One region of the Paraburkholderia sp. SSBN10T genome, then DNA from elsewhere that is predicted to be linked to it. Evidence: riboswitches for the same ligand, from Rfam matches in the RefSeq annotation. Region 1 holds a riboswitch; the other holds the start of a gene.

Region 1 (14,943 bases):
TCCCGGTGCGATGTGCGCGCTATGCTGGATGTAGCGGTCCGACCAGAAGCGTTCGGCAGCCACATAGTCGCGCTGGTTGAAAAGCGTGTCAAAAGCCTCGAGGACGAGGGCCTTGTTTTGCTCAGGCGTAGTTTTGCTCATGTCAGTCTCATTGAAAGCGCCGAGTCGACGTTGGCAATCTGCGCGCCGCGGAAGACCGGTTTGAAGTGAAGGAACGAGCCCTCGCCCATCGGCTTCGCGAGCGGCGTGCCGGCTGAGTGGGATCGCGTTATGAAACGAAGATAAAGGCGGCCCGCTCGCGGCGGTAGCCGTTGGTTTTTGCTATCTCTTATGTATGAGATGCATAGATGCCGGGGCGGCGGGTTTAGTTGGCATTGCCACAGGCGACACAGACGACGCAGCCGCCAGCGGCCTGCGCGGCGCGGCCGCTGGATTGCCACTGCTGCGCCAGGAAAGCAGACAGAAAGCTTTTAGAAAGCACTCAGGCAAAGCCCGCGTGCTGTTCGCGCCGGAACTCGGCGCTCAGATGCTCGACCACGGCGCGTCCTGCCGCACGCGTCGCCCGGCCCATCGGGAAATAGGCGTGCACGGGAATATCCTCGGTCCTCCAGTCGACCAGCAGCCGCACCAGCGAACCGTCGCTCAGTTCGCGGCGGCACGCCCACTCGCTCGTCGAAGTGATGCCGATGCCTGCGACGGCCGCGGCGACCGCCCCTTCGTTCTCGTTGGTCGAGAAATGCGGCTCGAGGCCGACCACCACCTCCTCGCCGCCGGCGCGCGCAAACTTCCAGCCGCTCGCGACCACCGAGGCCGGTCCGTCGACAATGCGATGGCGCACCAGGTCCTCCGGTGCCGCGGGCGCACCATGGCGTTCCACGTAGCCGCGCGAGGCGACGATAACGCGTGGAATCTGGGTAATCAATATGGCGGTGGCGCTCGAATCGACCAGGCGCCCGAGCCGGATCGCCACATCCACCGCTTCCCTGACGAAATCCCGCGGCCGGTCGTCGAGCAACATCTGCAAACGGAGTTCGGAATGCCGTTCGAGAAACGGCGCAAGACGCGGAATGATCTCGCGGATCGCCACGCTACTGGGCATGCTCATGCGCAACATGCCGCGCAATTCGCTGCCTTCGCGCACGCTCTGCTCCGCGTCCTCAAGCGCGATGAGGATCGGGTCGAGCCGCGAGAGAAACTCGGCGCCCGCATCGGTCAGCATGACGGCACGGGTGGTGCGCGTGAGCAGCCGCGCGCCCAGCTCGCTTTCGAGCTCCGCGATGATGCGCGATACCTGCGATTGCGACAGCCCGCATTCGCGCGCCGCAGCCGAGAAGCTGCCGAGCCGCGCTACGCGGGTATAGAGCTTGAGGGAGAGAATGTCCTTCACGGTGCGCGCGGGTGGTATCGGGGCGAATGGGCCTGAGCAAGGCTATACGATTGATGCGTGTTGCGCAAATAAGCGCAGAGAGCCGCCGGGCATGAAAACACGCCAAACACGCCCACCACTGCGCCCCGGCAACCGCGCACCGCAGCCCGCGCACAAAAACCGCTTGCCGGATTTATTGGCAACGGCTACCTTTACGCCGTTCTACACGCTGTCGCGGGAGAGACTGTCACGCTTGCCAAGGCTGTGACGGCGCCGACGGAGCAACCGCCCCGGAAACTCTCAGGCACAAGGACCGCCCAGCGGGAACATCTGGAGAGCGGCGCTTCACGCGCCCACCGAAGGGGATTTCCGTCCGCCCGGCAGCGGGATGCGCACGGAAAGAAACTCTCAGGTACAGGGACAGATGGGGCATGGAAGCCGGAAACGGCCGTGCTCACTTACTCTGGACCATCACATGTCACGCATCGCCATCATCGGCGCCGGCATCACCGGCGTCACGACCGCTTACGCCCTTGCGCAACGCGGCTTTAACGTTACCGTGTTCGAACGCCACCGCTATGCGGCGATGGAAACCTCGTTCGCCAACGGCGGCCAGTTGTCGGCCAGCAACGCGGAAGTCTGGAACAGCACCGCCACGGTTCTCAAAGGCCTGCGCTGGATGCTGACGCGCGACGCGCCGCTGCTGCTCAATCCGCTGCCGAGCTGGCACAAGTACTCGTGGATGGGCGAGTTTCTGCGGCAGATTCCGCACTATCGCGCCAACACCATCGAAACCGTGCGCCTCGCGATTGCCGCGCGGCAGCATCTGTTTGCGATGGCGGCGCGCGAGAACATCGAGTTCGACCACGAGCAGCGCGGCATCCTGCATGTGTACAAGACCCGCAAGGAGTTCGACACGGCGGCCAAGGTGAACGCCCTGCTCAAGGAAGGCGGGCTCGACCGCGAAGCGGTGAGCGCGGCTGAGATTCGCCGCATCGAACCCGCGCTCGAAGGCGCCTTCCACGGCGGCTTCTTCACGCCGTCCGATTCCACCGGCGATATTCACAAGTTCACGCGCGGTCTCGCGCAAGCTTGCGAGCGTCATGGCGTCAATTTCCTCTACGACACGGAGATCGCTTCGGTTACGCGTGACGCAAGCGGAGCGTTCAGCATCGCCGCCACTCAGGCCGGCGAGTCGTTTCAGCAGAGCTTTGCGCAGATCGTGGTCTGCGCCGGGGTCAAGAGCCGCGAATTCGCTTCGATGCTCGGCGACCACGTCAATATCTACCCGGTCAAAGGCTACTCGATCACGGTCTGTCTCGACGATGCCGCGAGCCAGCAAGGCGCGCCCTGGGTGAGCCTGCTCGACGACAGCGCCAAGATCGTCACCAGCCGCCTCGGCGCCGACCGCTTCCGCGTGGCCGGAACGGCCGAGATCAACGGCTTCAATCGCGATATTCGCGCGGAACGGATTGTCCCGTTGACCGAATGGACGCGCCGCTACTTCCCGCAGGTGAACACCTCGCGAGTCATACCCTGGGCGGGCTTGCGACCCATGCTGCCGAGCATGTTGCCGAAAGTGGGCAAAGGACGCTTGCCCGGCGTGTTCTACAACACCGGCCACGGGCATCTTGGCTGGACGCTGTCCGCCGCCACGGCTGCGGGCGTCGCGGATGTGATCGAGCAAGCCAGCCTGCGGGCCGCCTAGCCGCTTCAGGTTTCAGGTTTTACGGCGCCCTCAAAAAGTCGCTTGCATTCCCGCCTCAATGTGTGCAACATGCATATATGCACACTGCACACATTGAGGCATTGTCATGACGCAGCGCACAGAAAACCTGCTTGGCGTGCTCGCCCTGCTGGTGACGGATGAGATGAACGCACAAAACACCGTGCCCGCCCTCGCCGGCCCCACGGCGCGCGCCATGCTCAATGCGGTCGGCCAATACCCCGATTCATCCATTGAAGTGCTGCGCGATGCGGTGGATCTCTCGCATCCGGCTGCTGTCCGCGCGGTATCGGGACTGGTCGAGGCGGGCCTGATCGAAAAGAAGCCGGGTGCCGATAAGCGTGCCGTGGCGCTCGTGCTCACCGCCGCCGGCAAGCGCGAAGTGAAGCGCCTGCAAACGGCGCGCGAACGGATGCTGCAACGCGTGGTTGGCCGTCTCGACGAAAGCGAACGCGTCGTGCTCGAAGACCTGTTGATCAAGATCCTCTGGCACGAAACCCGCAACCCGGCACATTCCATGCAACTGTGCCGCCTGTGTGACGACGGCCCTTGCATCAAGGCGGGTTGTCCGGTCGAATGCCGCGAACTGGGTTTGCCCATGCCGCCGCGGAGCGGCACATGAGCCCCGCGACGCCCGTGCGCTGGCGTGCCATTGCGGCGCTGACCGCCGTGTCGGCGCTCACGCAGACCGGCCAGTTCGGTATTGGCTTCACGGTGTTGCCCGTGTGGCTGGCCCACCAAGGGCTCGATGCCCCGCGCGCCGGCCTGTTTTCCGCGGCTCAGTGGGCAGGCATGTTCGCCGGGCTGCTGGCGGCCCCGCGGCTCACCGAACGCTTCGGGGCAAAGCGGACGGTGGCCATCGCGCTAGCGGCGACGGTCCTCGCCTTCGCCAGCATCCGCGAGCTGACATGGCCGTTATGGATCGTGCCCGGTCTGCTGATCGGACTCGGCATCGGACTGCGCTGGATAGCGAACGAGACCTGGCTTTACCGGCTGGTCCCGGCGCACGCCAGCGGACGCGTGGTCGGCGTGCACGAGACGTTGATCGCAGTCGCGGGGATCATTGGTCCTGCTCTTGCTGCCTGGCACGGGATCGACGGCCCGGTCGTCTTTGCGGCAGGCGCGGCGTTTACGCTCGTCGCGGCCATTCCGCTTTGGCTGGCCGGTTCCGATGCGGCGGATAGCGCCACCGAACCGGCCAATCAGGTTGCACGTCCCGCCGACACCGATGAATCCACGGACACTGCCGATGCGATACAAGCCATGCAGCCGGCCCGATGCCCCGCCAGCAAAGCGGCAACCGCTATCGATCCGGTGGTCGCCCTCGGCATGGTAGTCGTCATAGTGGGCGGTCTCGATGACGGTGCGCTGTTCGGTCTGTTTCCGCTCTTTGCCGATGGACGCGGCATGAGCGTCACACAAACTGCCACGTTGCTCACATGGTTCGGCGTCGGCGCCATGGTCCTGCAGTTTCCGGTCGGCTGGCTGGCCGATCGCACCGGCCTGGCCACGGCGGTCATCGTCTGTGCTGCCGCCAGCGTGCTCGCCATTGTTTCGTTTGGACTCGCAGGGCCGGCCTCGTGGTTGCTCAGCGCGAGTGCGTTGATGTTAGGTGGACTGAATAGCGCCTTCCTCACGCTTGGCGTCTACGCCGCGGCCTGCAGTGACAGGACCGCGCTGATCCGCAATATGCGGCTGATCTCGTTGACGTTCTGCGCAAGCTCCATCGCCGGTCCCCTGTTAGCCGGCCTTGCGATGAAAGCGCTCGGCAGCGACATGCTGATCTGGCAACTGGCGCTGACGAGCGGCGCGCTCGCCGTGTACACACTCGGTCTGCTCGACGGCCGGCGTCAGCCGCGCGGAGCGTCCTCCGCAAACTAACGCCGGCTTCCCGCACCTTCAGAACATCAGCGTGCGCCGGCTACCTTGCGTTGCCGCCACAGACACAGCACGTCGCAAGCGATATGCGCCGCCGCGATTGCGGTGATTTCGCTCTGGTCATAGGCCGGCGCCACTTCCACCACATCCGCACCGATCAGGTTGACGCCGCCCAGACTGCGCACAATCGCCAGCCCTTGTGCCGACGACAGGCCGCCCGCCACCGGCGTGCCTGTGCCCGGCGCGAAGGCCGGATCGAGGCAGTCGATATCGAAGGTCAGATACGCAGGACGTGCGCCGACAATCGACATGATCCGTTCTACCGCGGCGCGCGTGCCATGTTCATGCACCCATGCGGCATCGAGAATATTGATGCCCATGAAATCGTCGTTCCATGTGCGGATGCCGATCTGCACCGAGGTCTTCGGATCGATCAGGCCGTCTTTCACCGCCTTGTAGAACATCGAACCGTGGTTCAGGCTGTCCGGACTGTCGTCGGCCCAGGTATCGCAGTGGGCGTCGAAATGGATCAGCGACAACGGCTTGCCATACTTCTCGGCATGCGCAATCAGCAGCGGATACGTAATGTAGTGATCGCCGCCCAGCGTCAGCATCTTCGCATCCGAACGCAGAATCGTGCGGGCATGCTCGACGATCGCCGGCTTGATGGTCAGTGGATTGTGCGCATCGAACCAGCAGTCGCCATAGTCGGTCACGGCGAGATCGTCGAACGGATTGAAGCCCCACGGATAAGGATGCAATTCGGACAACTGCACGCTCGCCGCCCGCACCGCGGCGGGACCGAGGCGCGCGCCGGAGCGGAAGGTGGTGGCCAGATCGAGCGGAATGCCCGAAATCGCTACGTCGACACCGTCGAGCTCGCGCGTGTACTTGCGTCGCATGAACGACAGCACGCCCGCGTAGGTGTTTTCGATCGAGGAACCATAGAGGGACGGACGGCGGATTGCACCGTCGCCATAGAGGAGTTCAGTCATGGGATGACCTGATAAAACATGCCGGCAACACGCGCGATTTTCCTGAGGTTGTGCGCGTCTCGCCCGGCTTCGGATTCATTGGGAACGCGACGGTGCCGCAGTGGCGCACCGCCGCGCTGGCTTGCGAATCCTTTAGCGCAGCCGCACCAGCGTAGACTTCAGCTCGGTGTACTTCTCCAGTGCGTGCAACGACTTGTCACGGCCGTTGCCCGATTGCTTGTAGCCGCCGAACGGGAAGTTCATGTCTCCCCCTTCGTCGTAGCAGTTGACCCACACGGTGCCGGCGCGCAGGCTGCGCGCCATTTCGTGGGCCGTCGTCAGGTTCGCGGTCCAGACCGCCGCGGCGAGGCCGTAGTCGCTGTCATTGGCAATCCTGATGGCCTCTTCGACCGTATCGAAAGTGATCACCGACAGCACCGGCCCGAAAATTTCTTCGCGGGCGATTTTAGCATTCGGCGCGGTGTCGAAAATGGTCGGCTCGATGTAGTAGCCGCCGCTCTCCTCTTTCACGCGCCCGCCGCCGAGCAGCAGTTTCGCTTCCGCACGCCCGGCTTCGATATAGCTCAGCACGCGCTCCAGTTGCACGTGGTCGACAATCGCGCCCATCGAGGTGTTCGGGTCGAGCGGATTGCCCGGCGTATAGCTGCGCGCCGCGGCGATCAGCTTGTCGAGGAACACATCCTTGATGTCGCGATGCACGAGCAGACGCGAACCCGCCGTACACATCTCGCCCATGTTGTAGAAGATCGCGCCCGCGGCTGCGTTGGCCGCACGGTCGAGGTCCGCGCAGTCGGGCATCACGATATTCGGCGACTTGCCGCCCAGTTCGAGCCAGACGCGCTTCAGGTTCGACTGGCCGGCGTACTGCATGATCAGCTTGCCGACATTGGTCGAACCCGTAAAGGCGAGGCAATCCACATCCGCATGCAGCGCCAGCAGCTTGCCCGGCTCGCCGGCGCCCGGCACGACGTTGAACACGCCCGCCGGAATCCCGGCCTCGTAAGCCAGTTGCGCGATACGGATGGCCGTGAGCGGCGACTTCTCGGAAGGCTTCAAAACCACGCTGTTGCCCGCCGCCAGTGCCGGGCCGAATTTCCACGACGCCATCAGGATCGGGAAATTCCACGGCACCACGGCTGCCACCACGCCAATCGGCTCGCGCGTGACCAGCCCCACCAGATGATGGTCGGCCGGCACTACTTCGCCGCCGATCTTGTCGATCGCTTCGGCAAACCATTCGACGCAATACGCGGCGCCGGGCACGTCCACCGAGGTGGTGTCGCCGATCGGCTTGCCGGCATCGAGCGTTTCGAGCAGCGACAGCTCGTCGAGATGCTCGCGCATCAAACCGGCCCAGCGCAGCAGGATCGCTTTACGCTTGCGCGGATTCAGGCCGGACCAGACACGCACATCGAACGCACGGCGCGCGGCGGCCACCGCGGCGTTGACGTCCTCGGCGGCGCTATCGGCCACCTTGGCGAGCAGCTTGCCGTCGATCGGGCTCAGGCAATCGAAGGTGCGTCCGCTTGCGGCATGGCGATATTCGCCGTCGATAAACGCGCGGCCTTCGATCGAAAGCGTTGCGGCTTTGTCTTGCCAGTAAGCCAGGTTCTTTTCCATCAGGATGCCTCAATGTTGTGCGTTCGACGTCCAACGCGAGAGCTGCCGTTGCAGCCAGCGCCGACGTCGCAACGGCGTTGACGCGGAATGTCTAGAAGCTCGGTGGCGAATTCGCCGAGACGATTTCGCAGACTTGTTCCGCGCTGGGATTGCGAAAACGATGTGGTAAGCGGCTTTCGAAGTAATAGCTGTCGCCGGGGTCGAGCAGCCACGTGCAACCCTCCACGGTCAATTCGATCTGACCGCTGACGATCACGCCGCCCTCGTGTCCTGTATGCACGAGCATTTCCGGGCCCGTGTCCGCGAGTGGCTGGTACACCTCGCGCAGGATGCCCATATTGCGATCCTTCACGCCCGCGCCGGCGAGATAGAACTCGATCGACTCGTTGCCGAGGTTAGGCATGTCGGCACGGCGCGAGACCACGGAACGATCGGCCTCCACTTCGAAGGTAAAGAACTCGGCAAGGCTCATCGGAATGCATTCGAGCAGCTTCTTGAGCGAACCGACCGAGGGACTCACACGATTTTGTTCGATCAGCGAAATAGTGCCGTTGGTGACGCCCGCCCGTTTGGCCAGCTCGCGCTGAGACAGGCCGTTCTTCTTACGGATGTACTGCAGACGGGTCGCAACTTCGATGGACATCACGGCACTCTCAGAGTGGATGAACCGGGTTGAAGAAACCAGCAAACGGAGCAAGTGGCCGCGCAAGGACAGCGCGAGTGTTGAATATTCTAATCACTTTATTCCCGCCGCTGCTGGGGAAAACCCTGAAAGGAATTCGAAATACTGACTATCGCAACATGCGTACCCAACCCCCGGGTTTCGTCCTATTGCCTCGGGTAAGCCCTAATAAATCTTTTATAAAAATGATTTGACGGCATTTTTGGCTCGTATATGCTGATTCACAGGCGATCGTCATGCCACCGTCACAGACCTCGAACGAGTGATTTGCGGCGCAGCGAAGCAGGTTCGCTAAGGCATCCGGCGATCATCCAGCGTCACGTTTCTTTAAACGCGCTGTGCGTTTGCTGAGCGAGGCGTTCAATACTTTCAACGCCGCTAGTCGAGTGTAATCGTGAGAGTCCGAGGCCCTTTGGTTAGGTGGGAACGCAGTCAGGCGAGACGTCTTCGTCCTGAAGGCGCCATCGCCGACGGCAGCAACGGCAGCCTTGCGTTTCGCCGCTTTCTGTCCGTCTTCACGATCCTGTCCCGCCGTTCTGTCCGACGCCACAATTCCGTCTCTGCGCGCGCTTTTATCGCTGTACGCACGGACGAAGTCGCCTCGCTGCTGCCGTAGCGCCTCCCCCAAATTCGCCGTTCGCTTCACCCGTTTGCCTGAGCGCGCCTGACCGGCGTCTGCGCTTAAGCACGCGCGCTAGCGCCTGTCACATGGGCATGTTGTGCTGGCAGCGCCACGCAAGCGGCTGGATCGAACGGCTTGAGTCATCGCAAGGCGCGGCAGGTCCGCTCACGACCCCCGCCTGCACTTCTGGCGGCTTTGCGCCCTGCGCATGGCTGCGGAATCGTGCCGCGCCTGTTTTAACGTTGTTCGTGCCGCGTCCAGCGGGGAACACACACGTCCATTGAATTAGTCATGCGAACCAGACCGCTAGTCGGCATCAGCGCCGACAGAACGATGATGGGAGTGCATCCGTCGCATACGGTCGGCGAGAAATACATCGCCGCCGTGGTCGACGGCTCACAGGCGCTGGCGATGCTGCTGCCCGCGCTCGGCAACCGTCAGGCGAGCGCCGAGATTCTGGCGACAGTCGACGGCTTGCTGTTCACCGGCAGCTATTCGAATGTCGAGCCGCACCACTACGGCGGCGACGCCAGCGCGCCGGGCACGCTGCACGACGCCGCCCGCGATGCGACGACGCTGCCGCTGCTGCGGGCCGCCGTCGACGCCGGCGTGCCGGTGCTGGCCGTCTGCCGCGGCTTTCAGGAAATGAACGTGGTGTTCGGCGGGACGCTGCACCAAAGCGTTCACACGGTGGCCGGCTTGAACGACCACCGTGAGAACAAGGAAGACGAACTGGACGTGCAATATGCACCGTCGCATTCGATCGCGCTGACCCAAGGCGGCCTGTTGCAGCGCCTTGCAGCGGGAGCGAATGAGGCACGGGTGAATTCCCTGCACGGACAAGGCGTCGAGCGGCTGGGCAACGGCCTCGTGGCCGAAGCCACCGCGCCGGACGGATTGATCGAAGCGGTGAGCGTCAAGCACGCACGCGCCTTCGCTCTGGGTGTGCAGTGGCACCCCGAGTGGAAGCACGCGAGCGACGCGCTTTCCACCGCGATCTTCCGGGCGTTCGGCGATGCATGCCGCGATCGAATGCGCACCAGGGCCGGCTACGGCGCGGCATCCGCCGCCACCCAAGCCTGAAGTGGCCCGCGCAAAAACTGAGAGAACAATCATGCAAGACATCGACGAATTTCTGAAGAAACACCGCATCACCGAGATCGAAGCAATCATTCCCGACATGGCCGGGATCGCGCGCGGCAAGATCATTCCGCGCAACAAGTTCGAATCCGGCGAATCCATGCGCCTGCCGCAAGCGGTGATGATCCAGACCGTCACAGGTGACTATCCGGAGGACGGCACCCTGACCGGCGTCACCGATCCCGACATGGTCTGCGTTCCCGATGCCTCGACCATCCGCATCATTCCGTGGGCGGTCGACCCCACCGCCCAGGTGATTCACGATTGCGTGCACTTCGACGGCACGCCGGTGGCAATCTCGCCGCGCCGCGTGCTGCGCCGCGTGCTCGAACTGTACAAGGCCAAAGGCTGGACGCCGGTCATCGCACCGGAACTCGAGTTCTACCTGGTCGACATGAACAAGGACCCTGACCTGCCGCTGCAGCCGCCGATCGGCCGGACCGGGCGCCCGGAAACCGGCCGTCAGGCGTATTCGATCGAAGCGGTCAATGAATTTGATCCCCTCTTCGAAGACATCTACGAGTACTGCGATATTCAGGAGCTCGAAGTCGACACGCTGATTCACGAAGTCGGCGCCGCGCAGATGGAAATCAACTTCATGCACGGCGATCCGCTCAAGCTTGCCGACAGCGTGTTCCTGTTCAAGCGCACGGTGCGCGAGGCCGCTTTGCGTCACAAGATGTACGCGACTTTCATGGCCAAGCCGATGGAAGGCGAACCGGGTTCGGCGATGCACATGCATCAGAGCCTGGTCGACGGGGAAACCGGCCAGAACCTGTTCACCGGCCCGGACGGCAAGCCGACTGAACTGTTCGACGGTTATATCGCGGGGCTGCAGAAATACACCCCCGCGCTGATGCCGATCTTCGCACCGTACATCAATTCGTATCGCCGCCTGTCACGCTTCATGGCAGCGCCGATCAACGTGGCGTGGGGTTATGACAACCGCACGGTGGGCTTCCGTATTCCGCATTCGGGACCGGCCGCGCGCCGCATCGAAAACCGTATTCCGGGCGTGGACTGCAATCCTTACCTCGCGATTGCCGCGACGCTCGCGGCCGGCTATCTCGGCATGACGCAGAGCCTGCGCCCGACCGAGCCGCTGATCAGCGACGGCTACGAATTGCCCTATCAACTGCCGCGCAATCTCGAAGAGGGCCTGACGCTGATGGGCGCCTGCGAGCCGATCGCCGAAGTGCTCGGCGAGAAGTTCGTCAAGGCTTATCTGGCCCTGAAGGAAACCGAATACGAAGCGTTCTTCCGCGTGATCAGTTCGTGGGAACGCCGGCATTTGCTGTTGCACGTTTAAGGCGCGGCAAAGCAAACAGAACATTGGAGGCAACATGAGCTACAGAACAGAAGAAGTCGCGTACGTGCAGCCGGCCCAGCCCGCTGCAGCCGCGCAGGTTTCGCAACAACGCAGCACCGCCGAATATCGCGCGCTCGACGCGGCGCACCACATTCATCCGTTCTCGGACATGGGTTCGCTCAACAAGGCCGGCAGCCGCGTGATCGTCAAGGCCAAAGGCGTGTATCTGTGGGATTCCGACGGCAACCAGATCATCGACGGCATGGCCGGCCTGTGGTGCGTGAATGTCGGCTACGGCCGCAAGGAACTCGCCGACGCCGCCTACCGGCAGATGATGGAACTGCCCTACTACAACACCTTCTTCAAGACCACGCACCCGCCGGTGATCGAACTGTCCGCCCTGCTCGCGGAACTGGCGCCGGCGCCGTTCAACCATTTCTTCTATTGCAACAGCGGCTCCGAAGGTAACGACACCGTCCTGCGCATCGTCCATCAGTATTGGGCGACGCAGGGCAAGCAGGCGAAGAAGGTCGTGATCTCGCGCAAGAACGGCTATCACGGCTCGACGATTGCCGGCGGCACGCTCGGCGGCATGGGCTACATGCATGAGCAGATGCCGTCGAAGGTCGAGAACATCGTTCATATCGACCAGCCGTATTACTTCGGCGAAGCCGAGGGCAATCTGACGCCGGAAGAGTTCGGCCTCGCCCGCGCGCAGCAACTCGAAGCGAAGATCCTCGAGATCGGCGCGGAGAATGTCGCCGCGTTCATCGGTGAGCCTTTCCAGGGGGCCGGCGGCGTCATCTTCCCGCCGTCGACCTACTGGCCGGAAATCCAGCGCATCTGCCGCAAGTACGACATCCTGCTGGTTGCCGACGAAGTGATCGGCGGCTTCGGGCGCACCGGCGAGTGGTTCGCCCATCAGCACTTCGGCTTCGAGCCCGACCTCATCACGCTCGCCAAGGGTTTGACGAGCGGCTATATCCCGATGGGCGCGGTCGGCCTGCATGACCGCGTCGCTCGCGCGATCATCGAAAACGGCGACTTCAATCACGGCCTCACCTACTCCGGCCATCCGGTCGCGGCAGCGGTGGCGGTGGCCAACCTCAAGCTCCTGCGCGATGAAAAAATCGTCGAGCGCGTCAAGACGGATACCGGCCCGTACTTCCAGAAGAAGCTGCGCGAGACCTTCGCGAACCATCCGATCGTCGGCGATATCGCTGGCACCGGGCTGGTGGCGGGCCTGCAACTTGCCGAGGAACCGAAGACGCGCAAGCGCTTTGCCAATGGCGGCGATGTCGGCACGATCTGCCGCGACTTCTGCTTCAACGGCAACCTGATCATGCGCGCCACCGGTGACCGGATGCTGCTGTCGCCGCCGCTGGTGATCACGAAGCAGGAAATCGACGAGATCGTCTCGAAGGCGAAGAAAGCCATCGATGCGACCGCACAACAACTCGGAATTTCGTAACGGCAGTTCTTTTCCGGCACGAGCGCACCACGACACGCGCTCATGCCGGAACTTCAACTTCAAGGGAAAAAAAGCCATGAGCGCTAGTCATACTGGACGTCATCTTCGTCATGCGGTCGCGGGGGCCGCGCTTCTCGCCGTCACGAGCTTTACTGCGCTGTCGGTCTCACCGGCGCTTGCGGCCGACACCGAACTCAACGTGTACAACTGGTCGGACTATATCGCCAAGGATACGATTCCGAACTTCGAGAAGCAGGACGGCATTCATGTGAAATACGACAACTACGACAGCGACGATACGTTGCAGGCCAAGCTGCTGGCAGGCAGCTCCGGCTACGACATCGTGGTGCCGACGTCCAACTACATGGCCAAGCAGATTCAGGCCGGTGTCTACCAGAAACTCGATAAATCGAAGCTGCCGAACCTGGCGAATCTCGACCCGGTTCTGATGAAGATGATTACCGACGCCGATCCCGGCAACCAGTACGGCGTGCCCTGGGCCTACGGCACCGACGGTGTGGGCTACAACGTGCAGGCCGTGCAAAAGGCGCTCGGCGCCGACGCCCCGGTCGATAGCTGGGCGCTGGTGTTCGACCCGGCCAACCTCTCGAAGCTGAAGGGCTGCGGCGTGTCGTTCCTCGACCAGGCCGTGGACGTCTTCGCAGCGGTACTGCAATACATGCATAAGGATCCGAACAGCACGAACCCGGCCGACTACCAGGCTGCGTTCGAAGTACTGAAGAAAGTCCGCCCGTACATCACCCAGTTCAACTCCTCCGGCTACATCAACGACCTCGCCAATAACGACGTGTGCGTCGCGGTGGCATGGTCCGGCGACGTCGGCATCGCAAGCCGCCGTGCCGCTGAAGCGAAGCGTGCCTACACCGTCAAGTTCTCCAACGTCAAGGAAGGCGGCCTGCTGTGGTTCGACGTGATGGTGATCCCGAAGGATGCACCGCACCCCGAAGCCGCGCTCAAGTGGATCAACTACATCGAAGATCCGAAGGTCAACGCCGCGATCACCAACGAGGTGTTCTACCCGACCGCCAACAAGGCTGCACGCCAGTTCGTGACGCCGGGCGTCGCTCAGGACACCACCGTTTATCCGGGTGACGAAGTACTGAGCAAGATGACGCTGATGAAGCCGATGCCGAGCGACATCCTGCGCCTTGAAAACCGCCTTTGGGCTCAGCTCAAAACCGGCCATTGATTTTTTAATACCGCAAACAAGCGTATATAACCGCGGAGCAGGGATCGCTCGATCCCTCTCCGCCTGATTCGGCAATAAGGCAGTCAGCCTGCGCCTTGCACGCGCAGTCCCATGTTTCCTGATCGCAGCAGACCTTCGTGAGCCGCTTCAGCGCCCCGCACGGGGACGCTTACGCCCGCGATCCGCAAGGAATGGTTACACCATGAACACGACGACCTCATCAAATAGCGCCGCCCAGGTGGCCCGCAATGCGGCGAGACCCGCTGTTACGACCAAAAGCAAAACGGACGAATTCGTTCGCATTGAAAACGTCGTAAAGAAATTCGGCGACAGCACCGCTGTCGACAACGTCAATCTGACTATCGCGAAGAATGAACTGTTCGCGCTGCTCGGCAGTTCAGGCTGCGGCAAGTCAACGCTCCTGCGCATGCTCGCCGGGCTGGAAACGGCCACCTCGGGACGCATCTTCGTCGACGGCGAAGACCTTGCGGCCATGCCGCCGTACAAGCGCCCGGTCAACATGATGTTCCAGTCGTATGCGCTGTTTCCGCACATGAGCGTCGAGGCGAACATCGCCTTCGGTCTCAAGCAGGAAGGCACACCCAAGAACGAGATCAAGGAACGCGTCGCCGATGCCCTGCATCTCGTGCAGATGAGCAAGTTCGCGGGCCGTAAGCCGCACCAGCTCTCCGGCGGCCAGCAGCAGCGTGTCGCACTGGCCCGCTCGCTCGTCAAGCGCCCGAAGCTGCTGCTGCTCGACGAGCCGATGTCCGCGCTCGACAAGAAGATCCGCCAGAAGACCCAGTTGGAACTGGTCAACATCATCGAGAAGGTCGACGTGACCTGCGTGATGGTCACGCACGATCAGGAAGAAGCGATGACCATGGCCGGGCGCCTCGCCGTGATGAGCGAAGGACGCATCGT
Region 2 (14,943 bases), on a different contig from region 1:
CCGGGGGAGTGAGCATGGTGAGGGCGAGCAGATCGGCGGCAACGACCACATGGCCGCCCGCTGCATGGATCGCTTCAGCGAGCGCGCGGTAGTCGCGCACATCGCCGTTCACGCCGGGGTACTGCAGCAGCACGCCGAACGCGTTGGCGTTCGCGGCCTCCGCAGCCGGACCGACCTTCACTTCGATGCCGACCGGGATGGCGCGCGTCTTCACCACTTCGATGGTTTGCGGCAGCACGTCGTCGGCGACGTAGAAGATATTCGACTTCGGCTTGCCCACGCGCTGCAGCAGCGTCATGGCTTCGGCGGCGGCGGTCGCCTCGTCGAGCAGCGACGCGTTGGAAATGGCGAGGCCGGTCAAATCGATGATCATCTGCTGGAAGTTCAGCAGCGCTTCGAGACGGCCTTGCGAGATTTCCGGCTGATACGGCGTGTAAGCCGTGTACCACGCCGGGTTTTCGAGGACGTTGCGCAGGATCACCGTCGGGGTGTGCGCGTTGTAATAGCCCTGTCCGATATACGAGCGGAACACCTGGTTCTTGTCCGCCAGTTCACGCAGCGCGGCGAGCGCTTCGGCTTCGCTCTTCGGTTGGGCGAAGGGGCCGAGCGGCAGCGTTTCGCTGCGGCGGATCGTCTGCGGAATCACGGCGTCGATCAGCGCGGCGCGCGAGGCGAAGCCGAGGGCTTCGAGCATCGCTTGCTGGTCGGCCGAATCCGGGCCGATGTGCCGTTCAGCGAAGGCGTCATGCACTTCGAGCGCGGCGAGCGAGAGAGGAGTGCGGTTCATCAGACGATCCGGGTGTTCGAGCTTCATGAGGTGTTCCTGGCGGTGCGGCCGTCCGCGTTCAGCGGACGCCGCACCTGACGGTTAAATATTTAGGCGCCGATCGACTTGCTGTACGCGTCGGCGTCGATCAGGCGGTCATGCGTTGCGTCCGCTGCCGGCTTGATCTTGAACAGCCAGCTTTCGTACGGCGTCGTGTTGACGGCGTCCGGGGTGTCGGCGACGGTCGTGTTCGCTTCGATGATTTCGCCCGAGACCGGCGCGTAGATATCGGAAGCGGCTTTCACGGATTCGATGACCGCGACGGTGTCGCCGGCGCTGACGGTCTTGCCCAGTTCCTGGACTTCGAAGAAGACGATGTCGCCGAGCGCTTCTTGCGCGTGGTCGGTGATGCCGACCGTCAGCGTGCCGTCTGCTTCGGTGCGGACCCATTCGTGCGATTCGGTGTATTTCAGATCGGCCGGGATGCTCATCGGATGCTCCTATGCGGTGTGTTCGGTATTGACTTAAAAGAGAAAGCGCACGCGACGACGCTTAAGCAGCAAGCACTTTGCCGTTGCGCACGAACGGCAGTTTTACCACGCTTGCGGGAAGGGCTTTATCACGGATTTGCACGTGGACGATATCGCCGGGTTTCACGTCCTTCGGCACACGTGCGAAGGCGATGGATTCCTGCATGGTGGGCGAGAACGTGCCGCTGGTGATTTCGCCGTCGCCGTAAGGCGTGACGACCTTCTGATGGGCGCGCAGCACGCCGCCTGCCTTGCCGTTTTCCTTTTGCAGGATCAGGCCGACGAACGCGGAGCGGCAACCGTCGGCTTCGAGCTTCGCCTTGCCGACGAAGTCGCGCGGCGAGGTCAGATCCACGGTCCAGGCGAGGCCGGCGTCGAGCGGCGAGACGTTGTCGTCCATATCCTGGCCGTACAGGTTCATGCCGGCTTCGAGGCGCAGCGTGTCGCGTGCACCGAGACCGGCCGGGCGCACGCCCTGGCGCTGCAGCGCGTCCCAGAACTCGCATACGGAAGTGGCCGGCAGCACGATTTCGAAACCGTCTTCGCCGGTATAGCCGGTGCGGGCAATCATCAATTCGCCAAACGGCGTGTTGTCGACGATTGCGGCGTTAAACGGCTTGAGTAGTTCGGTCGAGGTGCGGCTGGACGGCGCGACTTGCCAGACTTTTTCGCGCGCATTCGGACCTTGCACGGCGACGATCGACAGATCGCGGCGCGGCGCGATGGTCAGGCCGTAGCTGCCTTCGGTGTTGAGCTGGCTGAACCAGACGACGTCTTTCTCGGCGGTGCCGGCGTTGACGACGAGGCGGAAGTGCGTCTCGCTGAAGTAATAGACGATCAGATCGTCGATCACACCGCCGTTCGGGTTCAACAGGCAGGAATAGAGCGCGCGGCCCGGCGTTTGCAGCTTGCCGACATTGTTGGCAAGCGCGTGTTCGAAGAAGGCGCGCACGCGCTCGCCGGTGAAATCGACCACGCACATGTGCGACACGTCGAACATGCCGGCGTCGCTGCGCACGGCGTGGTGTTCGTCGATTTGCGAGCCGTAGTTGACGGGCATGTCCCAGCCGCCGAAATCGACCATGCGGGCTTTCAGCGCGCGATGGGTGGCGTTAAGCGGGGTGTGTTTGAGTTCGGTCATCAGGGCCTCAGGCAATTCGACGGATAGCAAAAAGGCCATGCGGTTTGATCCCTCGCGGCAAGAATGCCTGCGAGCGATGCCATGCATGACCCCTCTGTCCTCGATACCTGAGAGATTGCGCCGCCGTGCGGATTTGCAATGCTTTGCAAGCCGTCACGGTGAAACGCGCGCCCCTTCGGTGGGCAGCCTGCCTGGTTCGACGAGAGTCGAGACCGCTGGCTACTGCCGCTCTCCAGAGTGCGAAAAACCGGTGTCTGAAGAAAGCCCGGAACATGCCGGAATCAGACGGGTTTTTCGACGCGGTCGGTCCTTTTGCCTGAGAGTTTGCGGGTGTGCCCCTTCGGCGGCGCGGCCTGCTAAAAACATGGCGGCCAGCGCGCTCTCCCGACGCGTGCGGCGAATGTACGCGAGGCCCACAGGCTTGTCAATTGAAGGCTTCGCAGCGTGGCGCGGCGGCGCGCTGCGCTTGGCGCGCGCCAAAAAAAAGCGCGGGGAGTGACTCCCGCGCCTTTGCCGTGACAGCAGATTGCTGCAGGCTTACTCGCCGATTGCGTGAGCTGCGCCGTCGAGTTCCTGGTTCAGCACGCGCTGTTCGTCGCCGGACAGGCCGCCACCATGCTGAGCCGACATGTCGTGCGCTTCCTGACGGATCACGTCGAGGCGGTGATGCAGTGCGCCGCCTTGCGGGGGCGGGTAGTAGCCTTGATTGACGTGATTGTCGATGCGGCGGTTCAGGTTGTCGATGCGGCCAAAAACCTGATTCAGGCGCTCAATGGCGATTTCGTGCTGGTCAGGGTGCGGCGCCGGCGCCTGCGGAGGCGGCGAGACCACGCAAGCGGCCAGCGAGGAAGCCAGCGCCAAACCAGCCAGCGCACGGATGAAACGTTGCATACCCACTCCTTGTCTTGTCGTCATCTTTTGTGATCGATGCTCAGATCGATACCGTGTAGCAACGGCTAGCCGCTGCTACACGATGACCTGAAAACGGCAATATATTGTAACGGGGCGTTCCTTTCGGAACTGTTAGCAGCGGCTGCTGGCATGTAAGTCGTGAATTGTGCTGACTTGGGCGGCAATCTCAGCGGATTCGTTCGAACGGCAGACGACAGCCTTCCGCCTCGCTGCGCGCGGCCAGTTCGATGATCGTCATGACGTCGACAGCATCCTGCGGACTGACCGGGAAACGCTCGCCGTCGAGGATGGTGGCCGCGAGCGCGCGATAGAAGCCGACGTAGTCGCCGTCGCGGGTCGGCAGGGCACGTTCGACCTCCTGACCCGCGGCGTCGAGCACCCGCAGCAGGCCTGCTGCATTGCCGCCGGCAAAACCGGCGTCGCCGGGGCGCAGGCCGGCCTTCAACTGATCTTCCTGGGTGTCGAGTTCGCGTTTGACGTAGCTGCCGCGCGTGCCGTCGATGGCGAAGCGCGGCGGCGCCAGCGCGGTGAGGGCGCTCGCGTGCAGCACGACTTCGAGATCGGCATAGCCGAGTTGCAGATGCACATAGTCGGGCGCGCCGCCGCCGTCGCGATGGGTCTTGACCGTCGCCGATACGGTGGCCGGCGTGCCGAACAGCGTGAGCGCCTGGTCGATCAGATGCGGCCCGAGATCGAACAGCAGGCCGCCGCCGCGCGACGCTTCCTCGCGCCAGCGCGGCCGCACATCCGGACGGAAGCGGTCGAAGTGCGACTCGTAGTGGGTGATGCGGCCCAGCTCGCCGCTCGCCAGCAAGTCGCGAACGGTGAGGAAATCGCCGTCCCAGCGGCGGTTGTGAAACGGCGCAAAGGTGAGGCCGTGCGCCAGCGCCAGGTTGGCGAGCGTGAGCGCTTCGGTGGCCGTCAGCGTGACTGGCTTGTCGACCACGACGTGCTTGCCGGCTTCGAGCGTGCGTTTGGCGAGTTCGAAATGGGTGTCGTTCGGCGTGGCGATCACCACGCATTGGATATCGTCGAGCGCGAGCAGTGCGTCGAGGTCCGACACGACGGCGGCGCGCGGATAGTCGGCGCGGGCCTGCTCGGCCTTGCTGGTCGCAATCGCGGCGACGGTGGCCCGGCCGCAGTGTTCGATGACCGGCGCGTGGAAGGTCGCGCCGGCGAAACCGTAACCCATCAATCCTGTTTTGAGCGGTGCAGACATGTGAGTTTCCTGCAAGAAGGCGCGCCGCTTTGCCACCGCGGCGGCGGCGCGTGGCCTGTCATTGTGGCATGCCTCGCGCGGGAGGACTTGGGCGAGGGCGTGTCACGGGGTTCGTCAGGTGTTCGTGTTAACATCGCTGCTCTCGCGCGAGACGGATTGGCCGGCAGGTCCATCGCAGCACCGCACCGCGCCCTCAACCGCTACACCCCCGCCCACACACGATGTCTGCAGGCCTGAATCCCGCTCAAAACGAAGCGGTGCGCTATCTCGATGGTCCTTGTCTTGTGCTCGCCGGCGCAGGAAGCGGCAAGACGCGCGTGATTACGCAGAAGATTGCGCACCTGATCGAAGTCAAAGGTTTCGAGCCGCGCCATATTGCGGCCGTCACCTTCACGAACAAGGCCGCTGCGGAAATGCGCGAGCGCGTCGGCAAACTGCTCGAAGGCAAGACGCTGACGACGCCCGGCAAGGAAGGCCGCAAGGTGCCCGTCAATCAGTTGACGGTGTGCACGTTCCACTCGCTCGGCGTGCAGATTCTGCGCCAGGAAGCGGAGCACGTCGGCCTGAAGCCGCAATTCTCGATCATGGATTCGGACGACTGCTTCGGCATGATCCAGGAGCAGGTCGGCTCCACCGATAAGGGCTTCATCCGCAAGATCCAGTCGATCATCTCGCTGTGGAAGAACGGCCTGATCATGCCGGAAGAGGCGATGGCGATCGCGGCGAACGAGGACGAGCATCAGGCGGCGATTGTCTACCGCAACTACGTCGCCACGCTGCACGCGTATCAGGCGGTGGACTTCGACGATCTGATCCGCCTGCCCGCCGAACTCTTCGCCAGGAACGAACAGGTGCGCGAGCGCTGGCAGAACAAGCTGCGCTATCTGCTGATCGACGAGTACCAGGACACGAATGCGTGCCAGTACGAGCTGCTGAAGCAACTGGCTGGCCCGCGCGCCGCGTTCACGGCGGTGGGCGACGATGACCAGGCCATCTACGGCTGGCGCGGCGCGACGCTGGAAAACCTCGCGCAGCTCGGCAAGGACTTTCCGAAACTGCATCTGGTGAAGCTGGAGCAGAACTACCGGTCGACGGTACGGATTCTGACCGCTGCCAACAACGTGATCGCCAACAATCCGAAGCTGTTCGAGAAGAAGCTGTGGTCCGAACACGGCATGGGCGACACGATTACCGTGACAGGCTGCAACGACGAAGAGCACGAAGCCGAATCCGTGGTGTTCCGGTTGTCGGCGCACAAGTTCGAGCGGCGCGCGCAGTTTCGCGACTACGCGATCCTGTATCGCGGCAATTTCCAGGCGCGCATCTTCGAACAGGTGCTGCGGCGCGAGCGGATTCCCTATGTGCTGTCGGGCGGGCAATCGTTCTTCGACAAGGCGGAGATCAAGGATATCTGCGCGTATCTGCGCCTGATCGCCAATGCCGACGACGATCCCGCGTTCATCCGCGCCATCACCACGCCACGGCGCGGCGTGGGCAATACGACGCTGGAAGCGCTTGGGTCGTTTGCGGGTCAGGCGAAAGTGTCGCTGTTCGAGGCGGTGTATATGGGCGGCATCGAGGCGCGCTTGTCGGCGCGCCAGGTCGAGCCGCTGCGGACCTTCTGCGATTTCATGCAGCGCCTCACCGACCGCGCGGAAAAAGATCCCGCCAGCGAGGTGCTCAACGACCTGATGGACGCGATCCACTACGAAGCCTACCTGTACGACGCGTTCGACGAGCGCCAGGCGCAGTCGAAATGGCAGAACGTGCTCGAGTTTATCGAGTGGTTGAAACGCAAGGGCACCAAGCCCGAGCCCGAGGCGGGCAGCGAAGCCACCGGCTACGACAATGCGGACGGCCTCGCCGACACCGGCAAGAACCTGCTGGGGCTGATCCAGACGGTCGCGCTGATGTCGATGCTCGAAGGCAAAGAGGAAGATCCGGACGCGGTGCGGCTCTCCACCGTGCACGCGTCGAAGGGACTCGAGTATCCGCACGTGTTTCTGGTGGGCGTCGAGGAAGGCATCATGCCGCACCGAGGCGGCTCGGACGATGCGCCGATCGACGATGCCCGCATCGAGGAAGAACGCCGCCTGATGTACGTGGCGATTACGCGGGCGCAGCGCAGCTTGCATCTGAACTGGTGCAAGAAGCGCAAGCGGGCGCGGGAGACGGTGGTGTGCGAACCGTCGCGCTTCATTCCCGAAATGGGGCTGGACGAGGCGCCGCCGCCGACGGCTGAGGAAGCGCCGATGTCGCCGAAGGACCGGCTGGCGAGTTTGAAGGCGTTGCTGCAGAAGCCTTGAGCAGGATGGCGGCGGGGTTCTTCGGCAAGACCCCGCTTGCGGCAGGTCCATCGGCGCTGCCGGAGCGGCGGCACGCTACAGTGGCGCGGCCCGCTCAACGGAGATCCGCCCGCATGACCAGTTTGCCGCTCGCGCGCTACCGCAGCGCGCTCGAAACCTATATTGACGCGAAGGACAACACGCGTGCCGAGCGCATCGCCGAAGTGTTCGCGTCCGACGCCGTTCTCACCTTTTCTCTCGCAACCTCGAATATCGCGTTCCCGGCCCGCACGGTCGGGACGGCGGCGATCGCGAGGACGCTGGTCAGCGATTTCGGAGCGCAGTATGCGCAGTGCCGTACCTACTATGTGTGCGATTCGCTGGCGGTGGTGAACGACGTGATCGAAGCGTTGCCGTGGCTCGTGGTGATGCGCGAGCCGGCGACGCAGGCGTTGCGCGTCGGGCATGGGGTGTACCGGTGGACGTTCGGTTCGGATGCGACGGCGGATGCCGGGCGCGTGAGCGCTTTTCATATCCACATCGAGCGGATGGATGTGGTGCCCGATCCTGAAGGCGACTTGCTGGCGGCGTTGCAGGAAGGGTTGAGTTATCCGTGGCTGGCGCCCGCCGCGCTGCGTGAGCATCTTGAGGCGCTGGCCGGGTCGATCCCGGCGCTGGCTTTTGTCCGTGCCTTCGCTGTGCCCGCCATGCCCGTTGCGCCACGGAGCAACGCCTGAACGTAAAAAATCCCTGCCCGTGTTGTTGTCACGTTGCAGGGATTTCTTTTTAGTCTGCAAGTCTTGCTGGCTGGTGTCGAAGCTAAAGCCGCCGCGCCACCCGCCGCTTATTTTGCCGCGCTGATCATGTAGTCAACAGCTGCCTTCACGTCGGCATCGGATGCGTTCGACCCGCCTTTAGGCGGCATCGCGCCCTTGCCATGCAGGGCGTAGTTGTAAATCGTGTCCATTGGGTCCTTGAGACGCGGCGCCCACGCATCCTTGTCGCCGAACTTCGGCGCATTCAGGACCCCGGCGGCGTGACACGCCTGGCAGACCGTCTGGTAAAGCACCTTGCCGGCCTGCGAAGCGTCCGCGCTCTCGGTCGCGCCGCTGGGCGCGGCTGCCGGTGCGCTGGCAATCGCGGCCAGCGCCGCCGCTGCCTGGGACGCCGCTGTGCCTGCGTCGGCAGTGGCGCCGGACGCGGGGGCCGCCGCCGCGGTCGCGCCTGACGCCGCTTGCGCCGCGGTGGGCACCGGCGGTTCGGCAAAGCTGGCGCCCGAATTGTTCGCCATATAGACGACGGCGCGGGCAATTTCGTAGTCGCTATAGTCGTCCGGGCTGGTGCCGCCGCGTGCCGGCATCGCACCCTTGCCGGTCAAGGCGGTGTGCCAGAGCGTGTCGAAGCCTTGCGCGATGCGTGGCGCCCAGTCGGCGGAGTTGGTGAATTTCGGGGCGCCTGCTGAGCCGGTGGCGTGACAGGCCGAGCAGACGGCCTTGTAGACTTCCTCGCCGGTCTTGTAGGCGCGCGGCGCGTTGGCGTCGCGAATGTCGACCTGGGCGAGCGGCGCGATGCGGGCGCTGACCTCGGCGTCCGAGAGACTGTCGGTACCGGCACCGGTGCGGATCCAGTTGTCCGCGTAGACCGCGAGCAGGACGATGATGACGATCGGAACAGCAAAACCAGCGATGATCGCGGCAACGAGCTGCGCGGGGGTTTTGATCGGGGCTTCGTGATTATTTGGTGCTTCGCTCATGCTTGTCTCGTCTCCCGTGGGTATTGTGAGCGGTACAGCGTGACGGCAACGACCTTTTCTTTTTTCTTTATCAGCCACGGACGATTATAGACGGAAGGTTTCGGCGGCGGCGAGCCGGCGCTGGGGGTCTTCAGCGGGCGTTTACCCGTATCGGTGGTGTTGGATGGCGGTGCGGCGTGGAGGCTGGCGGGGCCTCTCCAGGGCGGTCGGTGGACGGGTCGCCGGAAACCGGGTATTCTCTCGGTCTCGCTTTAGCGCTGCTTTCGTGGCGCTTTCGTGTTTTTCGTTTCTCATGTCGATGCGCCCGTAGCTCAATGGATAGAGTACTGCCCTCCGAAGGCAGGGGTTGCTGGTTCGATCCCAGCCGGGCGCGCCAATTTGTCGTTTGGAATCATGGGCTTGCGTCCTTCAAGTCTGCGCTATCCGGTACAAATTCTATCCCTTTCTACCCGCTTAGTGTCCGACAGCAGTCCGACGATTTCCGCTAGGTTGCGCCCTATCGGAATTGACTAGGCCCACTCAGTTTACCAGCGGTGACCACTGCCTACATGGAGCCATGATGTGATGCGCTCGGTCTGTAGCGACTTCTTCCACTCGCCCGTACGAATTCTGCGCTCGGCTTCTAGTGTTACCTTCCGGAAAACTTCACTAGGATTTGTAATCGGAATTTCCGCCTCGTGCCCGCACCCATTGCACTGACAGACCATTTGCAAAGGCCCTCTAAATGCGAAGTTCTGCAGTTCATAGTCGCATTCGGCGCAGAACATTTTTAGATTACCTACGTGACCATTCGGCAATACAACCCAACGCCAACGAATTCCGTAAATCACATCGGTCAGATAGTCCCTCTGAGGCAGCAGTGGCGAACGTGGATTTGCCGTTCCGACGCGCGTCGGAAGATCGCCTATCAGTTGCTCAGTTCGTCTTAAGTAGGAACGCATTCCCCAAGCGCCGATAATCAGTGCGGCAAGGGTAATGAAAGAGAACAGCAAAACGGTCATGTGTGTGTCTGTCATCGCGAGATCACGCACGGCCGCTGCGATCCTTTGCGGGGTGGATACGGTTAAATATCCCTCGACGCGAACCCACATAACTCCGCTGAAGGTCGCAATAACCCCTGCGATTAGTTTGCTCCATACCGGGTCTTTCCACACCCGCTTGACCGCTTCCATACGGTGACGCTCCTTTAAGCGCGCTTCGATATCAGTAATGTGCCAGCAATCGCCGCTTTTTTGGCTAAGTAGTTGAGGCTGTCCAGGGCGTTGAGTGATAGTAGAAGGGGGAGCCCAAGGGCGGCGCCGCGCAAGCGCTCTCAGGCCGTTTTAACGAAGCCGCGCCCGTCAAGCGCCCTTCACGCGTCCCGTTAGGTATGACGCCGATGCACGGCACGGCTGTAACTGCCCGGTCAAGGCAGTTGTCATTAGTTAGCCGTTTCGCGCTGGTTTCGTGGCAGCATAGTCAAGCGCATTTCGGAGTGCGCCAGTTGTCGGAGTGTCATCGATCCTCGCCCACGATTCGGGGTCTGCTCGCTCTTCGGGTGGTGCAAGCGCCTTGACAACCGCCGTAGACGCCGCAAAGTAATAGTCCGACAGCACATATCCGATCGCCGCAGCTATGAGATCAGCTTCCCAACGATCCGGGTCGCGATGTTCGCCAGCTACTTGATCGAGAACCGCTCTGATAAGGTTTTCGACAATTTCCTTCTTTCCGTAGTTTGGCTCGGCCCGAAATTCTTCCTCACTCGGAAGCGCATCCAAAATTTCGTCTCGATTCATGTCGTCTCCTAGTGGGCGTAATCAAGCTGGAGGGGAGCACTTCAGCATAGCACCGCCGTTCGATTACACTCAGCCGTGGCCCATTCGAACGAGGATAAACATGGCTGAGCTCAATGCCGCGCTGATCGCGATTGCTGGCGTGTTGGCGGGCGGATACGTCAATAACTTTCTGGCCGAAGATTACAAGCGCTTTCGCGATGGCCGTGCGCTGGCGGGTGCGCTCGCAGGCGAACTCCAATCGCATAGTGAGGCGATACCTTGGATTAAGACAGGCTTGGAGAACATGGAGAAGGGTCTGCGTGATGGGCAAAAGCTCACCTTGCCAGAGTGGCCTGCTCCGCCAAGCCCGCTGTTCGATGAGAACGCGGGAAAGATCGGCCTGTTAGGCCCGGCCATGTCCGGGGATGTGGCCTATGTCTATGAGAATCTTCGCGCGTTCCGACAAAGTTTCCATCAACTATCGAAGAATCACGAGACGATGCCGGTCTTGTGGAGCCAAGCCAGCATCATAGGCTGTTTGGCGGCAATAACGCGGGCGGAAGCCAGAGGCGCGCAGTTAGTCGTGAACCTGAGGAATCATGCCGAATCGAGATATTGGAATCTCCCCGAAACGAGAATGCAACTGAAATGGGCCGGTGTGGGACTAGCCGCGTTTCTGATCGTGTTGAAGCTATTCGCGTGATTGAAGTCCAGCCCGCGCCCCGCGATGGCTTCGTATCTTGCCGCGTGGGGCGTGGACTGCCCAAGCTAGGCGGTCGTGGGTTCGGCTATGGGTGGTGTGTCGCTGTATGTGATGAAAGACCTGCTTGGGCACTCGTTTATTATTGTGACGGAGAGATACACGCATCTTGCACTGCATGTTGGCCGGTCGGTTGTACAGCTACTGTTGCCGATGATTTAAAGATGTCGGACATTTTGACGATTTGGCTGGGTTTGTATTATGCGTCCCCGGCCCTTATCGTTTTCCCGGGTGAGCTGGCAACCGAATTCAAGCAGAGCACACTCCGTGTCGTTAACGTGACTAATGACTGATTGCCTGATGGCACTACAATCGCTGTTCGGAAAAACAATGCAGCAGGGATAACACTTATAACGCCAGGAGCTTTGATGGGTGCGGGCGGGTCCAATAATAATTGGAAGCGCTGTGAGAGGTACCCTCTTTCGTCCGGGCAACTGGTAACGCCACTTCAGAGGGGCAGATGGCAGAAACCGTAAATATTGGCGAGATTGCGAATCGTCTTTCCGAAGATATTTTTTCGTTCTTTCGCTGGAACGTTCATCCAAGACGTGATCAAAATTTCCCATGCCACAACAAGGGGCATACCTCAAAAGGCAAAAAACCAACGCCGAAACTGACTCATCCGGCAGATGTGATCTTCTTTTACGATGATCCATATCTAGATCGACGCGTCTATTTGCTAACCGATCTAAAGAGTTACGCTAAAACGTCAATTGGAACGGTGAAGATACGAGCAGCAATCGAGTCGCTCGCGATGACTGTGGAATGTGCTCAAGGCTCGAACGCGTGGCGACAGGCCTACTCCATCCCCGATGATGAGCAATTTGATATTCGTGGTTTGTTATTCGTACACAATCACGACGGCAAACATGTTGACGAATTCCAAAAGGCCATCGCGAAGACGGACCTATCGACTGTTCCTATTGCTCCTAATGTATATGTTCACTTTTTAGGCCCCACTGACATCAATCGTCTCTATACGATTACCAATGATATCGTTCGATTGAAATATCAAAAGTTGGTGCCAGAGAAATATTCTTTCTATTATCCTGACCTTGTTATGTCACGTCGACGTGGTGAAGTGTCAGGACAAGCTGCCACCATCGAAGCACTTACGGCGCCGTACTTTATTCTTACCTTCGAGGCATATGACGGAAACCCGCAAGGTTTCGTGGTGTATTACAACCGCCCCGGGGCTTCCGCGCCAGAATTCGAGTACTTTTTGGATAGTCTTTCGCGGTATCAACTCCTCGATGAGAATAAAGAGATTCGAATCAGGATGGTCGACGAAAATCCGAATGCGGACTACCTTAGCAATTTCTCGGCCGCGAAAGAGCGATATGTGAAGTCGTGGGGCCTCGACCCGGCACGTAGGGAGATTCTCAATAACATTCTCTTGGAGCGTGTCGTCGCAGTCACGACTTCATACAGTGTGTCGGAAATCGGTTGGAGAGAATCATGAATAATGGTCCGTCGCTTTACTACGCGTCCGATAAGAATGTTTTTGATGCTTTGAATCAGTCCAAGGTGGATCAAGATACTATTCAGGCAATGTTCCGACGCCGGAATATAGTTTGTTCAAAGCAGACAGGCCGCCAAGAATTGGCAATGTTCTTCAGCAGGCTGACCCACGATTCCATTGATCATCAGGATTTGTCGCGTCGGCTCGGTATTAATAAACGCCAAGAGCGAGTAACCGCGCTTGATCTGAAAGGGGAAATTTCGAATGATTCGATTGCCCGCGCTGTCGAAGTTGTGCGCCAAAAGGTATTGAGTAACGGCGATACGCTGCAAGTCGTGAACACTGGTTCATCAATTGTGTTGAATTTCCGATATACAGAGGTCGATTTTCGTCGCTCGGAATTCAGTCAAGTACAGCATAAAGAGGGATACATCGAGCTCATACGTGAGAAGGATGAAATCGTTATCCGAAGCACTCAATCTGGTCATGTCGAAATCGTTCGAGATCAATTGGTTCGGGCCATGGAAGATGACGCACTGGTGAAGTTTGAACGATCAGAGATAACTCTTTTTCATCAAAAGAGTCATACCGTTCGAAGCAAGTTTTTTTATGATCTCATGACGGGCTTGGCCGACTATATTCACCGAGATGTCACAGATGTTTTTGTTTACAAAGCAAAGCCTGACAATTCGGAAGAAGACGATACGGTCATCGATGAGGGTGGAGAAAGCCACATAGAAAAAGTGCTTCTTCGCGGGAATGGGGTATCGCGGTCTGATCTGCTTCGCGAACTTACACAAGAGAAATCCTACTACATCGTAAGAGCAAGGTGGATCGCAACTGAGCGTCTCGGCCTAGGATTTGGGTTTGACATCGAAGCTACTTTTGCGAACCCGACCGACTGCACGGGTTTCTCCTATATTCTTCACGGCGTTCATGAGCTCGACGATAACGGTCGGCTGCTGAGGCAGCGTCGAGGCCCGACGACCGTCGAAATCGACGCCGTGGCACGTGCAATTGAGGTTCGAGCACGAGAGCAAATACGCGTCCTCAACTCCTCGCTTCAGGAGGACAAACCGTGACACGTTTAAAGTGGTATCGGATTCGGGTGGCGGGCGCTCCTGGGGCATTTTTACGTCGTATAAAGGCCGCCAAATTTTCGATCGACGCAAATTCAGGTTTTTTGCCCGCTTTTGAAGGCGGAGCGGGAGCGAACAATCTGCGCTTTCTGTGGCGCTCCTCCATTGTCGCAATCAGCTTCGACGAAGCGGGTAATCGGACGAGTCAAACTTTCAGGAGCGTCGAACAAATTACGCTCAATTTGTACCCGAGTAGCGACTTCTTGTGGATGCGAATTACTGATCCACCTAGAGGAACTCGCGAACTATTTAACGCGCTAGAGCGCATTGGAGGGATGGGCATGTCCATCGAGCCAGAGGTGTTCACGCCGAAACAGCAAGCGCAGATGCTGAAGCGCTGTGATGACTTCCGGCTTGTGGGCCTTCGTGGTGTAGGCACGTCGACTGAGCATCGCGTAGTAGCGCGTATTGAACTCGCCTCCAAGGAGGGTATAGAGCCAGAGCGATTGCTATTTCTCGATCAATTGCAATTTGCGGCCGATCACTCGTCCTATGAAATTGTGGAACAAGGCTTGAAGGGGCAGGTGACGTTTACAGCGACTGGAGCAGTGCGGATTACCGGTGGAATCCTACCGTTTATCCTCAGCCAGCTTGAGGCTCAGTTAGGTATTGGCGAATAACCGCAACGAGTCGTCGCGCAAATAAGCGGCCGCGTGCGGCAAGAAGCTGGTGATTTCGTTTGCCTGATTGTGGGGCGTTGTAATGCTGGTCAAGGTGCACGCAACTCTATAACTGCAAGCGGCTTCGTCCGTCAGATGTCCCACGGTGGCTTCGAGCGTTGCCGCGCGGGACGTGGGCTGCCCTGATTAGGCAGGGGGAGTTCGATCTCATCCGGCTGCGCCAATTCTGGCACATGTCCAACACGACTTGCCCCTGTTTTTCTCGTTCTTGAATTGCGACTACCTGCTGCCCTTCTCCAAACAAGGCACACGCAGTCGCAGCTAACAGAACCAAAACCCCCGCCAACCGCCCCTCACCACCCCCTCCGCCTCCTCCCGAATCCGCCCCAACATCCGCCTCCGAATAAGCCCACTAACCGGCCGAATGACATACCAATAAGGAGCAAATCTCCGCCGCACCTCATCAGTCGGACAAAGCACCCGCGTCTCAGTACTCAACACCGCCGCCCCCGCTACCCCAGCTTCGACCGTGAAGCCCATCACAAGCCGACAAACATCCACCCGATCATTCGCCACAAACTCCTCCGCAGACCGAACCTCAA

What was found. Region 1 has a riboswitch for glycine ahead of AC1ECK_RS01240 (D-amino acid dehydrogenase). Riboswitches for the same ligand answer to the same signal wherever they lie in the genome.
Region 2: it holds a riboswitch for glycine, as region 1 does, so the genes downstream of both, gcvT (glycine cleavage system aminomethyltransferase GcvT) here and AC1ECK_RS01240 (D-amino acid dehydrogenase) in region 1, are expected to answer to the same signal.

Annotation. Positions count from the first base shown of each region.
Region 1 is NZ_JBWQQI010000001.1:254,129-269,071, reverse strand. Features, by position in the region: gene AC1ECK_RS01250 (nuclear transport factor 2 family protein) at 1-141, opposite strand, end outside; gene AC1ECK_RS01245 (LysR family transcriptional regulator) at 482-1,387, opposite strand; glycine riboswitch at 1,687-1,800, shown strand; gene AC1ECK_RS01240 (D-amino acid dehydrogenase) at 1,842-3,074, shown strand; gene AC1ECK_RS01235 (MarR family winged helix-turn-helix transcriptional regulator) at 3,181-3,714, shown strand; gene AC1ECK_RS01230 (MFS transporter) at 3,711-4,973, shown strand; gene speB (agmatinase) at 5,000-5,965, opposite strand; gene AC1ECK_RS01220 (aldehyde dehydrogenase) at 6,098-7,585, opposite strand; gene AC1ECK_RS01215 (cupin domain-containing protein) at 7,677-8,228, opposite strand; gene AC1ECK_RS01210 (hypothetical protein) at 8,662-8,883, shown strand; gene AC1ECK_RS01205 (gamma-glutamyl-gamma-aminobutyrate hydrolase family protein) at 9,181-9,972, shown strand; gene AC1ECK_RS01200 (glutamine synthetase family protein) at 10,004-11,338, shown strand; gene AC1ECK_RS01195 (aspartate aminotransferase family protein) at 11,373-12,809, shown strand; gene AC1ECK_RS01190 (polyamine ABC transporter substrate-binding protein) at 12,886-14,019, shown strand; gene AC1ECK_RS01185 (ABC transporter ATP-binding protein) at 14,222-14,943, shown strand, end outside.
Region 2 is NZ_JBWQQI010000002.1:337,896-352,838, forward strand. Features, by position in the region: gene gcvP (aminomethyl-transferring glycine dehydrogenase) at 1-814, opposite strand, end outside; gene gcvH (glycine cleavage system protein GcvH) at 877-1,257, opposite strand; gene gcvT (glycine cleavage system aminomethyltransferase GcvT) at 1,319-2,437, opposite strand; glycine riboswitch at 2,522-2,683, opposite strand; glycine riboswitch at 2,732-2,834, opposite strand; gene AC1ECK_RS04120 (hypothetical protein) at 2,975-3,328, opposite strand; gene AC1ECK_RS04125 (oxidoreductase) at 3,516-4,568, opposite strand; gene AC1ECK_RS04130 (UvrD-helicase domain-containing protein) at 4,790-6,874, shown strand; gene AC1ECK_RS04135 (hypothetical protein) at 6,988-7,590, shown strand; gene AC1ECK_RS04140 (c-type cytochrome) at 7,698-8,606, opposite strand; tRNA gene AC1ECK_RS04145 (tRNA-Arg) at 8,907-8,982, shown strand; gene AC1ECK_RS04150 (hypothetical protein) at 9,131-9,778, opposite strand; gene AC1ECK_RS04155 (hypothetical protein) at 10,031-10,381, opposite strand; gene AC1ECK_RS04160 (hypothetical protein) at 10,482-11,063, shown strand; gene AC1ECK_RS04165 (PD-(D/E)XK nuclease domain-containing protein) at 11,581-12,582, shown strand; gene AC1ECK_RS04170 (hypothetical protein) at 12,579-13,664, shown strand; gene AC1ECK_RS04175 (hypothetical protein) at 13,661-14,341, shown strand.